3 regions of the Nocardiopsis sp. CNS-639 genome follow, and region 2 is predicted to be linked to each of the others. Evidence: riboswitches for the same ligand, from Rfam matches in the RefSeq annotation. Region 2 holds a riboswitch; each other region holds the start of a gene.
The links. A riboswitch is a leader RNA that binds a small molecule or an ion and turns the genes downstream of it on or off. The one in region 2 is predicted to bind cobalamin.
Positions count from the first base shown of each region.

Region 1 (4,440 bases), on a different contig from region 2:
CGTCCACCACGACGGTGGTCACGCCCAGTCCGGCGACGTGGTCGGCGGCGGCCATCGCGCGGCCCACCGCCCCCTTGCCGCCGGTGGCCCGGCCGTCGGTGACCACGACCAGGAGCGGGCGCAGCCTCGGGTCCCGCAGCCGCTCGCGGCGCAGGACGCGGGCCGCCTCCTCCAGGCCCTCGGCCAGCGGGGTGCGCCCCCCGGCGGGCAGGTCGTCGAGACGGGCCGCGGCCACGTCCACCGAACGGGTCGGCGGCAGCGTGAGTTCGGCCCCGCGCCCCCGGAAGGTGACCAGGCCGACCTTGTCGCGGCGCCGGTAGGCGTCCAGGAGCAGGGACAGGATCGCGGTCTTGACCTCGGTCATACGCCTGCGCGCCGCCATGGAGCCGGAGGCGTCCACGCAGAACAGCACCAGGTTGGTCTCCTGACCCTCGCGGACCGCGACGCGCAGGTCGCGGGGGCGCAGCCGCAGTCGGCCGCCGTTCTGGGGCCGCAGCGCGGCGGCCCGCACGGTCTCCACCAGGTGGACCGCGCTGCCCGCGCCCCGGCCGGGCTCGGCGGCGCCGATCCGGCGGCCCCGCGTGCCGACGGCCCGGCTGCGCCTGCCGTCGGCGCCCTCGCCGGAGCCCCGCACGGTGAGCAGCCGGGTCCGGTAGGGGGCGGCGGCCCCGGCGGTGGTCGGGGAGGCGCCGGAGGGGCGGGGTTCGGGGGAGTCGCCCTCGGCGTCCTCGGGCGCGTGCTCGGCGGAGGCGGGGGAGCGCTCCGGGTCGGGCTGTTCGCCGTCGGAGGTCTCGGCCTCCCCGGCGTTGTCCGGGGGACTGGCGTTGTCGGAGGGGTCCTGTGGGTCCTGTGTGTCCGACGGGGTTTCGGAACCGTCGTCGTCGGTCCCCCGCGGGCCCGGCGGCTCCGGGGGGTCGGGCGGCGGTTCCTCGTCGCCCAGGATCCGGTCCAGGAGTTCCTCGTCGAGTCCGGGCGCGTCGAAGGGGTTGCGTCGGCGCCTGTGCGGCAGGGCGAGCGTGGCGGCGCGGCGGATGTCGGCCCGGGTGACCGAGGTCCGGCCCGACCAGGCCGCGTGCGCCATCGCCGTGCGCGCGGTCACGATGTCGGCGCGCAGGCCGTCCACGTCGTAGGCGGCGCACACCTCGGCGATCTTCAGCAGCGCGGCCTCGGACAGGCGCACCCGGCCCAGTGCCTCCCGGGCCGCCGCGATGCGTTCGGCCAGCGCCTTCTCGGCCTCGTGGTAGCGCCCGGCGAAGGCGGCGGGGTCGGCGTCGTGGGACATGCGCCTGCGCACCACCTCGGCGCGGACCGCGGGCTCGGACGGCGCGGCGACCTCGACGGTGAGTCCGAACCGGTCCAGGAGCTGCGGGCGCAGCTCGCCCTCCTCGGGGTTCATGGTGCCGATGAGCAGGAACCGGGCCGCGTGCTCCACGGAGAACCCGTCGCGCTCCACGGTGACCCGGCCGGTCGCGGCGGCGTCCAGGAGCAGGTCGACCAGGTGGTCGTGCAGGAGGTTGACCTCGTCGACGTAGAGGATGCCGCGGTGGGCCCGGGCCAGCAGGCCGGGTTCGTAGGCGACCCTGCCGTGGGTGAGGGCCTGTTCCAGGTGCAGGGAGCCCAGGACGCGGTCCTCGGTGGCGCCGACGGGCAGTTCGACCAGGCGCACCGGGCGGCTCTCCACGGCCGTGCCGGACCCGAAGGGCCCGTCGGGGGAGTGCTGCGCCGGGTCGGCGGGGTCCACGGAGAACCGGTCGCCCTGGTAGACGTCGACGGGCGGCAGGAGGGAGGCCAGGGCCCGGACCGCGGTGGACTTGGCGGTGCCCTTCTCGCCGCGCACCAGGACGCCGCCGATCTCCGGCGAGACGCTGGTGAGGACGAGGGACAGGCCCAGGTCGTCGAGTTCATCGGCGTCGCAGCCGACGATCGCGGAAAAGGGGTAGTGCGGTGACCGCAATGGCATGTAGAGGCTCCCGCTCATGTCGCCATCGGTAAGGGACGGGCGCGAGGCCGGTCTTCGGACTTGCCGGGTCCTTCCTGGACGGAAGGCTCGGTTCACCGCAGCGGGCCTGTGCCGGAGTCTCACCGGGCTTCCCAGATTCTCCCCGTCGGCCGTCCCCACCGTTTCCGATGGCTGGGCCGTTGGGGCACCTCATGCCTGCCGCCACGATAGCGTCCGAGGAATGAAGGACGACAGCCGCCCTCCCGTCACCCACCACCGCCCGGATGCCGCTGCGCGGGGGAGTGGTGCACCCTCAACGGACGCCTGCGGCGCGGAGCCTCCTTCCGTCACCCACCACCGCCCGGATGCCGCTGCGCGGGGGAGTGGTGCGCCCTCGACGGACGCCTGCGGCGCGGAGCCTCCTTCCGTCACCCACCACCGCCCGGATGCCGCTGCGCGGGGGGGCGGGGCCTCCCCACCCGCCGGGCACCGGATCACCGTCGTCGGTATCGGCGCGGACGGCTGGTCCGGCCTGCCCGAGCGGCTGCGCGCGCTCGTCCTGGCCGCCGACACGGTGCTGGGCGGGCGCAGGCACCTGGCGATGCTCCCCGACCGGCCCCGGCAGCGCCGCCGGGTCTGGCCCTCACCCCTGCGCGAGGGACTGCCGCCACTGCTGGCCTCCCTCGACAGCGCTGCCACCGACGGCGCTTCCAGCGACAGCGCCTCCCCTGACGGCCCCTCCACCGTGGCGCTGGCCTCCGGCGACCCCCTGGTGTCCGGCATCGCCACCACCCTGATCGACCTGCTGGGCGCGGACGCCGTGCGGGTGGAACCCGCCGTCTCCTCGGTCGCCCTGGCCCGCGCCCGCATGGGCTGGCCCGCCGAACGCTGCACTGTGGTGGGCCTGGTCGGCCGCGACCCCCGCCTGCTGCTGCGCCAGCTCGCCCCCGGCCACCGCGTCCTGGTGCTCTCCTCCGACGGCTCCACCCCCGCCGCGGTCGCCGCCCTGCTGGTCGGCGCGGGCTACGGCGCCAGCCGGATGAGCGTGCTGGGCGACCTGGGCGCGGACTCCGAGTCGCGCCTGGAGACCACCGCCGACCACTGGCTCGCGTCACCTCCCGGCACGGTGCCCCCGCTGCACGTGCTGGCCCTGGAACTCCTGGGCCCGCCCGGCCACGGCCTGGTCGCGGGGCTGCCCGACGACGCCTTCGAACACGACGGGCAGCTCACCAAACGCGACCTGCGCGCCTCGGCGCTGGCCCGCCTGGCCCCCTCACCGGGCCAGCACCTGTGGGACGTGGGGGCTGGCGCGGGGTCGGTCGGCATCGAGTGGATGCGCGCCCACCCCTCATGCACCGCCACGGCGGTGGAGGCCCACCCCGAACGGGCCGCGCGGATCGGCCGCAACGCGGGCCGCCTCGGTGTTCCCGGCCTGGACGTGGTCACCGGCCGCGCGCCGGACGCGCTGGCCGGGCTGCCCGCGCCCGACGCGGTGTTCGTCGGCGGCGGCGCGACCCGGCCGGGCGTGCTCGACGCCTGCCTGGGGGCCCTGCGACCGGGAGGGCGGATCGTGGTGCACGGGGTGACGCTGGAGACCGAGCACCTGCTCGCCGACGCCCACCGGCGCCACGGGGGCGAGCTGACCCGGATCGCCGTCGAGACCACCGCGCCCATCGGCGGGTTCACCGGCTGGACGCCCGCCCGCACGGTCACCCAGTGGTTCCTGGACGTGTCTGCCAGGCAACGACCGGAGTGACCCTGGGGAGGCCAGCCGCTCACGGTTGGGGCGGTTGTGGCGCGTCGTAGGGACGGAGCGACCCGCTTTTCGGTACCCCGTGAGACTTCGGCTCCTCGGATTTCCGCTTCGGGCATGCCTTCCGTCCTTCCTCGGCGTTACTCTGGCCAGAGGCCGTGTCCGCGTCGTCGCTCACCATCACGGACATCACCCAGGGGGCTTCATGACCGTCGTAGAACACCACCCGCCACCCGAAACACCAGCGCTTCCGATGAGCCCTGAGCTGTTCGAGCACCTCGCCGGACAGGCGTTCGAGGCCGACCGTGTTCGTATGGAGATGTTCAACGGGAAGGTCTGGGTCCACAAGGTGACCGACGGAGCGCACGCGGGGATCCTCACGTGGCTGATGCGTGAGTTCATCGCTCACCGCCCTGACCTGGACCTCATCACCAGCGGACTGGGAATCAAGGTCGACACCTACCGCAACGGGCGCGCCCGTCCCGACGGCATCCTCGCTCCGGTCGGTCACTTCGACCAGGCGGGGGAATGGGCCGATCCGGAGGGCGTCCTGGCCGTCGTCGAGGTCACCTCCTGGGACGCCGACACCCATGCCCGCGACCGTGTCGAGAAACCCGCCGCCTATGCGGCGACCGGTATCGGCGTCTACCTGCTGGTGGACCGGGACGCCGATGCCGTCGTGGTCCACAGCCGACCCGTCCGCGGCCAGTACCTGGACCGAAGCACCCATCCTTACGGTGAGGCCGTC
Region 1 is NZ_KB906866.1:128,708-133,147, reverse strand. It holds gene G011_RS0119660 (VWA domain-containing protein) at 1-1,954, opposite strand, end outside; cobalamin riboswitch at 1,988-2,132, opposite strand; gene cbiE (precorrin-6y C5,15-methyltransferase (decarboxylating) subunit CbiE) at 2,181-3,695, shown strand; gene G011_RS0119650 (Uma2 family endonuclease) at 3,898-4,440, shown strand, end outside.
Region 1: linked by a shared signal. The riboswitch ahead of G011_RS0119660 (VWA domain-containing protein) and the one ahead of G011_RS0124140 (ABC transporter substrate-binding protein) in region 2 are both predicted to bind cobalamin.

Region 2 (4,440 bases):
CGTCGACCAGGATGAAGTCGGGGTCGCGCGCGATCACGTCCTCGACGGCCACGTCGTGGTTGCGCCCGCCGTCCAGGTCGGCGAAGGCGTTGACGCCTCCGGCCAGCCGGATGATCTCGGTGGAGAAGTCCTGCCCGCCGGCCACCCGGAACCCCTGGTCGCTGGGGCGGCCGACCATCACCGAGGGCCGGTCCTCCTCAGGCACGCCGCCCTCCAGGGCCTCGGTGACCCCGCCTATCGCGCCCTCCATGTCCGCGATGACCTCTTCGGCGCGCTCGCGGGCGTCGAACAGGGCGCCCAGATCCCGCAGGTCGGCGTAGACGTTGTCCATCGTCACCGAGGCCGGGTCGATGGTCGCGTCGGTGCGGCCGTCCCCGCTAGGGCACAGCGGAGCCGGGATCCAGCTGCCGATGCCCAGCTCGCGCAGGGAGGCCCGCGTACCGAGGTTCTCGTCGGTGAACACGTCGTTGAACCCGGCGAGCACGAAGTCGGGCCCGTGGCTGAGCAGTTCCTCCCGGCTGGGCAGGTTGGGGTAGTACTCCTGTCCGGCCTGGGCGTCGGCGTACTCCTCCAGGACGGCGGCGTCCAGGAACGCCGTCCCCACCAGACGGTCGCTGAGGCCCAGCGCGTGGGCGGTCTCGATGGCGGGCTGGTAGGCGGCGAACACCCGTTCCGGCGGGCTGTCCGCGGACACGTCGACGCCGCAGTTGCGGATCGTCTCCCCGGCGGCCTCGGGGGAGGGGGCGGCGGAGCCCCCGCCGCAGGCGGTCGTGGCCAGGAGCAGGGCGAGGGCGGCGCAGGCGGGCAGGCGGTACCGGACCGCGCGTGCCCCGGTGGGCTTCATCGAACAAACCATCCTTCGTGGTCTGATGACGCGGACGGTCGCAGCCGGTCTCCTGGCTCCCGGAGTCGGGCTCTGGCCCCGCGCCCCCACCCTTCCCGAGCCGTGTCCGGCCCAGTGGCGTGCGGGAGGCGCCCTCCGGTCACAGTGGCGAGGACCGCGCCGGACTTCCACCGGCTTCCCGTGCACTGCGACGTCGACGATATGGACTTGTGCTGACAGTCAACCGGCCACGGTAGTGCACGCGGGTCCCTTCCGCGAGACCCGCTCCCCTCCCGGCCGACGGCCGGACCTCCGCGAGCCGCCTGACCGGGAAGGCGTCCCCGGCGGCGCGGGAGCCCCGCACGGCCGCCGCACCCGGGTTGGGCGGGGCACCGTCCGGATGCGTGGCCGGACCGGGACCGGGCATAGAGGGCGCATGGAACTGATCACGGTGGAGGACGTCCGCGCCGCCCGGGAACGCCTGCGCGGGGAGGCGGTGCGCACCCCGCTGACGGCGGGCCCCGCCGGAGGGCCGCCGTTCCTGCTCAAACCCGAGAGCCTCCAGCCCACCGGGGCCTTCAAGCTGCGCGGCGCCACCAACGCCGTCGCCCTGCTCGACCCCGACCAGCGCCGAAGCGGTGTGGTGACCCACTCCTCGGGCAACCACGGCCAGGCGCTCGCCCACGCCGCCGCCCGGCACGGGGTGCCCTGCACCGTCGTCGTCCCCGAGGGCGCGCCCGGGGTGAAGGTCGACCGCATGCGCGCCCTGGGAGCCCGCATCGTCATGGTCGCCCCCCGGGAGCGGGAGGCTACCGCCCGGAGGCTCCGGGACGAGGAGGGGCTCGCCCTCGTCCCGCCCTTCGACGACCCGCGCGTCATCGCGGGCCAGGGCACGGTCGGCCTGGAGATCCTGGAGCAGTCGCCCGAGGTCGCGACCGTCGTCGTGCCCGTGGGCGGAGGCGGACTCGCCTCGGGGGTGGCCACCGCCGCGCTGGCCGCCGCGGGCCCGCGCCGGGTCCGCGTAGTGGGGGTGGAGCCCGAACTGGCCGCCGACGCCGCCGAGAGCCTGCGCACCGGAAGCCTGGTCACCTGGCCGCCCGAGCGCACCCACCGCACCATGGCCGACGGGGTGCGCGTGTGCCTGTCCGAGCTGACCTTCGCCCACCTGCGCGCCCGCCTGGACGAGGTCGTCACCGTGACCGAGGAGGAGATCGCCCGCGCCGTCGCCGCCCTCGCCCACGGGGCGCGCCTGGTCGCCGAGCCCAGCGGGGCCCTGGCCGCCGCCGCGGTCCTGGCGGGCCGGGTGCCCACCGCGCCCGGCCGCCCCCAGGAGACGGTCGCGGTCGTCTCGGGGGGCAACGCCGACCCGGAGCTGTTCGCCCGCCTGGTGGCGTGAGCCGCGCGGACGGCCGGGCGCAGGCCCTCCGCCGCAGGTCGGGGGGCGCCGTCCCGCGCGGGCGGCGCCGCGGTCTCAGGCCCGGGAGCCCCCGCCGCCGGCGGGCCCGCTCCCGTTCACGCGCTGCCGCTCGCCCGCACGCGCCGCCACGGGGTTGTCGCGTCCGGTGGCGCGCGCGGCACGGTCCTCGCGGCGGCGCATGGCCATGTCCGACAGCGCGGCCAGCCCGAAGGCGATGACGACCGCGGCGACGATCAGCACGGTCCACAGCGCGGTACCGAAGGAATCGGGGTCGATCATGGGTGCTCCGAGGGGATCGGGGGTTGGACGTGCCGACAGCCCAACCGTAATAGGTGTTAACTTTCGGGCCGAGTGCCAGCGGCGGTGAACTGGGTCATACGCACGCCACCGCCCGCCCGCCGCGCACACGGCGAGGGGCCCGGGACGGCGCCGCGACGCCGTCCCGGGCCCCGCCAGGCGAACCCGGATTCCCCTACAGGATCGAACCGGGGGAGTAGGCGGCCGCCTCCGGGTGCGCGGCCACGATCGCGTCGATCTGTCCCACCACGGCGGCCACCTGGTCGGCGGCGGCGCCGGTGAAGGTGATCCGGTCGGCCAGCAGCGCGTCCAGCTCCTCCCTGCCGAGGGGGAAGCGCCCGTCCTCGGCCAGACGGTCCAGCAGCCGGTTGCCCGCACCCTCCTGGCGCATGGCCAGGGCCGAGCCCACCGCGTGCTCCTTGATCAGCTCGTGGGCGGTCTCGCGGCCCACCCCGGCGCGCACCGCGGCCATGAGCATCTTGGTCGTGGCCAGGAACGGCAGGTAGCGGTCGAGCTCGGCGGAGACCACCGCGGGGAAGGCCCCGAACTCGTCCAGCACCGTCAGCATCGTCTCCACCAGCCCGTCGAAGGCGAAGAACGCGTCCGGCAGGGCCACCCGGCGCACCACCGAGCAGGACACGTCGCCCTCGTTCCACTGGTCCCCGGCCAGTTCACCGGCCATGGACGCGTACCCGCGCAGGATCACGGTCAGCCCGTTGACCCGCTCGCACGAGCGCGTGTTCATCTTGTGCGGCATGGCCGAGGAGCCCACCTGGCCCTCGGCGAACCCCTCGGTGACCAGCTCGTGCCCGGCCATCAGGCGGATCGTCTTGGCCAGCGACGAGGGACCGGCGGCCAGCTGTACCAGCGCGGTCAGCACCTCGAAGTCCAGCGAGCGCGGGTAGACCTGGCCCACGCTGGTGAAGCGCCGCTCGAACCCGAGGTGGGAGGCCACCTCGTCCTCCAGCGCGCTGAGCGCGGCGCGGTCCCCGCCCAGCAGGTCGAGCATGTCCTGCGCGGTGCCCACCGGGCCCTTGATCCCGCGCAGCGGGTAGCGGGAGATCAGCTCCTCCAGCCGCCCGTGGGCGACCAGCACCTCGTCGGCGATCGACGCGAACCGCTTGCCGAGCGTCGTGGCCTGCGCCGCCACGTTGTGGGAGCGGCCCGCCATCACCGTCTCGCCGTACTCGGCCGACAGCCTCCCCAGCCGCGCCAGCAGCGCCACCACCCGGTCGCGGGCCAGCAGCAGGCTGTCGCGCACCTGGAGCTGCTCGACGTTCTCGGTCAGGTCGCGCGAGGTCATGCCCTTGTGCACGTGCTCGTGCCCGGCGAGGGCGTTGAACTCCTCGATGCGGGCCTTGACGTCGTGGCGGGTGACCCGCTCGCGTTCGGCGATGGAGGCCAGGTCCACCTGCTCCAGGACCTTCTCGTAGTCCTCGACCACACCGACCGGGACGTCCACGCCCAGACGCGCCTGGGCGCGCAGCACGGCCAGCCACAGCCGCCGCTCGGCGACCACCTTGTACTCGGGGGACCACAGCCGGGTCAGCTCCGCGGACGCGTAGCGGGCAGCCAGGACATCAGGGATCAGCGGTTTCGCACTCACGTCGTCCGACCCTATCGTCCTGAGCTGCGGCGCACGCGCGGCCACTCCCCCCGAAGGCACCCGGCCCGCAACGGCGGCGACGGAGGTCGGCCGGCGAACGCCCGGATCCGGGGCCCGGAGGGTAGGGCCAGCCCCACCCCCGACCCGGTGGCTCAGCCGATTCCGGCCCGCGCCGGACCTGCCTAACGTTGGCCCATGACCACTCCCGCGGAGTCCCCGAACCCGCCGCGCGCCCTGTTCCAGGCGCTCACGACGAGGCGTTTCCTGCTCACCTCCTGGCCCTGGCGCGGTCTCGCC
Region 2 is NZ_KB906873.1:89,752-94,191, reverse strand. It holds gene G011_RS0124140 (ABC transporter substrate-binding protein) at 1-844, opposite strand, end outside; cobalamin riboswitch at 869-1,049, opposite strand; gene G011_RS0124135 (threonine/serine dehydratase) at 1,260-2,219, shown strand; gene G011_RS0124130 (hypothetical protein) at 2,295-2,519, opposite strand; gene purB (adenylosuccinate lyase) at 2,713-4,143, opposite strand; gene G011_RS0124120 (sensor histidine kinase) at 4,339-4,440, shown strand, end outside.

Region 3 (4,440 bases), on a different contig from region 2:
GCGCGGGCGACCTGTTCGCCGCGGTCGTCTCCGGATTCACCACCGACATGCTGCCGCAGGGGGACGGGGTCTCCGACGTCCTGGCCGAGCTGGTGAACCGGGGCGGGCTGTACTCGATGTACAACTCGGCGTTCTTCGTCTTCTGCGCCTTCTTCTTCGCCTCGGCGCTGGAGAAGTCGGGCGTGCTGCGGGTCCTGCTGGAGGGGCTCATCGCCAGGCTGCGGTCCACGGGCAGCCTCATCCTCACCACCCTGCTCTCCGGCTTCACCATCATCAACGGCACCTCCAACGCCCTGGTGACCTTCTTCCTGGTCAAGGACGTCTACGGCGACGCCTACCGGGCCAGGAACCTGCACCCGGTCAACCTGTCGCGCAGCATGGAGGACTCGGTCACGATCACCGAGGTGCTGATGCCCTGGACGGTGTCGGGCGTCTTCTTCGCCACCACCCTGGGCGTGGCCAACTTCGAGTTCCTGCCGTGGGCGGTGTTCAACTGGAGCGGTTTGCTGTTCTCCGCCCTGATCGCCTTCCTCGCGCCGCTGACCCGGGGTTTCGGCATCCGCCGCCTCGAACCGGAGCAGGAGCGCTCCACGACGTGAGCCCCGCCCGGGGCGGCCACGCGAAAGGGGAGCGGAGCACGTGCGGGGCACGTGCTCCGCTCCCCTCGGACGCGAAGGCGGTCAGGTCGGCGGCCACGGCGGGACCGGGGCTCGCGCCCCTCCCCGTCCGGCCGGTCGGGCGGGAGGCTCCCGTTGGCGGGGGGGCCGTCCGCGACCGTCCGCGAAGGCGGCACCTACCGGCCCTTCTTCAGGTCCTCCTTGCCCTGGCGCAGGCGCCCCTTGGCCATCTCGGCGCGACCCTCGTTCTTCATGCGGTCGTTGCCGGTGGCCTTGCCGGTGGTCTCCTTGGCCTTGCCCTTGACCATCTCGGCCTGGCTGCGGCCCTTCTCACTGGCGCTCATGCTCTTCCTCCTTCGGTGGTTCCCGTGGGGAGCGGTGTACTGCTGCGAACCGCCCCTCGCCCGTTCCACTGCCCGAAACAAGAAACCCTAAAATCACCGCAAAGCCCTCGAAAAGCTCCGCACCCGCCGCCACCACCGCTGCTCTGCCCGAACAAGAACCGGGGACGGGCCCGCGAACGCGCGTCGCCGCTTTCGGTCGCGGACAGCCGCGCGGGGCACCTTTCAGCCCCCGCGGCCCCGGGGGCCGCCTCCGGGAGCGGGCCGCGCTCCCGGGCTCCGGGCCCCACCACGGCGCCCCGGGACGGTACCGGTCCGCGGCCCTTCGGGGGAAGGCCCCCGGACCTGGCCCGGGAGGGGAACGGTACCCTCGTCGAGCCAGTCGAACTCCACCTCGTGGGGCAGGGAACCCGGTGCGAATCCGGGGCTGACGCGCAGCGGTGAGGGTGACGGGCGGGCACGCCCCGGGGACGCGGTTCCCCGGGACAGCCACTGGAGCGCACGCTCCGGGAAGGCGCTCCGCACCGGTCGATCCCGAGTCCGAAGACCTGCTGGCGCTGGCGGTGACGGGCCGCCAGGTCAACCGAGGACCCCGCGAACGGGTCCCTGACCAGAAGGACGCGCATGTCCCCGATGGGCTCCCCATCCCCATCCCCATCCCCCACCGTCCGCGCCCGGCGCGACCGCTGCCCGGGCGCCCTGCGGCCCTGGCCCGCCGACGACGGGCTGCTGGTCCGGCTCCGGCTCGTCGGCGGCAGGCTCCCCGTCCGTTCGCTGCGCGCCCTGGCCGCCGTGGCCCAGGAGTACGGCGACGGCCGGATCCACGTCACCGGGCGGGCCAACCTGCAACTGCGCGCCCTGCCCGGAAGCGGGGGGCGGCTGTCCCCCGAGGTGCTCCGGGCCCTGGAGGGCACAGGCCTGCTGCCCTCGCCCTCCCACGAGCTGGTCCGCAACATCATGGTCTCCCCCCGCACGGGGCTCGGGGCCGGAAGGGCGGACCTGCGGCCCGTGGCCGCCGAGCTGGACGGGCTGCTGTGCGCCGAACCGCGCCGCGCCGCCCTTCCCGGCCGCTTCCTCTTCGCCCTGGACGACGGAAGCGGCGACCTGCTGGAGCGCTCCTGCGACCTGGGGGCGGTCGCCCTCGACGCCCGCACCGCCCAGCTCAGGGTCGGGGAGCACTGGGGTCCGCTGACACCGGTGGAGGAGGCCGCGGTCGCGCTCGTGCGCCTCGCCGACCGGTTCCTGGAGCTGCGCGGGGACGGCCCCGACGCCCCCTGGCACGTGGCCGAACTCCCCTCGCCCCTGACCGACCCGGCTCCGCCCGACCCGGGGCTGCCCGAACCCGCGCCGCCGCTGCCGCACGGCCCGCTGCCCGGGATCGGACGACACGTCCCCGTGCCCGAGGAGGGCCTGGACCGGACCGCCGCCGACGCGCTCGCCGCCGAAGCCGTCGAGGCCGGATCCGGCGAACTCGTCGTCACGCCGTGGCGCTCCGTCCTCGTTCCCGGGGAGGCGCGGTGACCTCCCCGAGAAGACCGAACCGGCACTACGAGTACGTCGACGACGGGCCCGCCATCTACGCCGACTCCTTCGCCACCATCCGGCGCGAGGCCCGGCTCGACCACCTGCCCGCCAACGCCGAGCGGCTCGCCGTGCGGATGATCCACGGCACCGGCCAGGTCGACCTCGCCGACGACCTCGTCGTCCACCCCGACCTGGTCCCCGCGGCGCGCGCCGCCCTCCGGGCCGGTGCGCCGATCCTGTGCGACGCGCGCATGGTGGCCTCCGGCGTGACCGCGAGCCGCCTGCCCAGCGACAACGAGGTGCTCTGCCTCCTGGGTGACGAGCGGGTGCCCGGCCTGGCCCGGGAGTGGGGTACCACCCGCACGGCCGCCGCGGTGTCGCTGTGGGAGCCGCTGCTCGACGGCGCCGTGGTCGCCGTCGGCAACGCGCCCACCGCCCTGTTCCACCTTCTGGAGATGCTGATCGACGGCGCTCCGCGCCCCGCCGCGATCGTCGGCTGCCCGGTCGGCTTCATCGGCGCCGCCGAGTCCAAGCAGGCGTTGACCGAGCTGCGCGACCGGCACGGCGTCGACGTCCCCTACGTGACCGCGCGCGGCCGCCGCGGGGGTTCGGCGATGACCTCCTCGGCCCTCAACGCACTCGCCAAGGAGGAGGAATGACCGGCCGTTTCCACGGCGTCGGCGTCGGCCCGGGCGACCCCGAGCTGATCACCCTCAAGGCGGCCAGGCTCATCGCCGCGGCCGACGTCGTCGCCTACCACGCGGGTGTGGGCAAGGAGTCCAACGCCCGCCGCATCGCCGACGCGCTGATTCCGGACGGGGTGGTCGAGGAGCGGTTGACCTATCCGGTGACCACCGGGGCGACCGACCACCCGGGCGGCTACGCGGGAGCGCTGGCCGACTTCTACGAGGAGTCCGCCGCCCGCCTGGCCGCCCACCTGGACGCCGGGCGCGACGTCGTCCTGCTCTCCGAGGGCGATCCGCTGTTCTACGGGTCGTACATGTACATGCACGACCGGCTGTCCGAGCGCTACCCCACCGAGATCGTGCCGGGGGTCCCGGCGTTCGCCGCCGCCACGGCCGCCGCGGCCGCTCCGCTGGCCCGGCAGACCGACGTGCTCACCGTGCTGCCCGGCACCCTGCCCGAACCGGAACTGGCCCGCCGCCTGGCCGACACCGACGCGGCCGTGGTCATGAAACTGGGCCGGACCTTCCCGGCCGTCCGCCGCGCCCTGACCGCGGCCGGGCGGCTGGAACACGCGGTGTACGTGGAGCGGGCCTCGATGGGCGGGGAGCGGCGGCTGCCGGTGGCCGAGGTGGACCCGGCGTCGGTGCCCTACTTCTCCCTGGTGCTGGTGACCGGGGACAGCCGCAACGGGCCGCGCTCCCGCAAGGTCGGCGAGGCCGCGCGGACGCAGGCGGCACAGACAACGCACACGGCGCAGACGACCCAAGCGGGGCCCGGTTCCGCCGGACCGGCGGCGGAACCGGAGTCCGCGACCACCGGACAGGCGGCCGAACTGCTGGTCGTGGGCCTGGGCCCGGGCCCCGAGTGCTGGCTCACCCCCGAGGCGAGCGCGGCGCTGGCCGAGGTGGACCACGTGGTGGGCTACGGCCCCTACGTCAACCGGGTACCGCAGCGCCCCGGGCTCACCCGGCACGCCTCCGGCAACACCGTCGAACTCCAGCGCGCCCGGTTCGCCCTCGATCTGGCCGGGCGCGGCGAACGCGTGGCCGTGGTCTCCGGCGGGGACGCCGGGGTCTTCGGCATGGCCACCGCCGTGTTCGAGGCGGCCGAGGAGCCCGCCTACCGGGACGTGCCCGTCCGGGTGCTGCCGGGGGTCAGCGCCGTCCAGGCGGTCGCGGCCCGCGCGGGCGCCCCCGTGGGCGGCGACTTCGCGGTGATGAGCCTGTCGGACCGCCTCAAGCCGTGGGAGGTGGTCGAGCGGCGTCTGCGCG
Region 3 is NZ_KB906866.1:122,897-127,336, forward strand. It holds gene nhaC (Na+/H+ antiporter NhaC) at 1-599, shown strand, start outside; gene G011_RS30775 (CsbD family protein) at 794-961, opposite strand; cobalamin riboswitch at 1,321-1,529, shown strand; gene G011_RS0119630 (nitrite reductase) at 1,583-2,479, shown strand; gene G011_RS0119635 (precorrin-8X methylmutase) at 2,476-3,141, shown strand; gene G011_RS0119640 (precorrin-2 C(20)-methyltransferase) at 3,138-4,440, shown strand, end outside.
Region 3: linked by a shared signal. The riboswitch ahead of G011_RS0119630 (nitrite reductase) and the one ahead of G011_RS0124140 (ABC transporter substrate-binding protein) in region 2 are both predicted to bind cobalamin.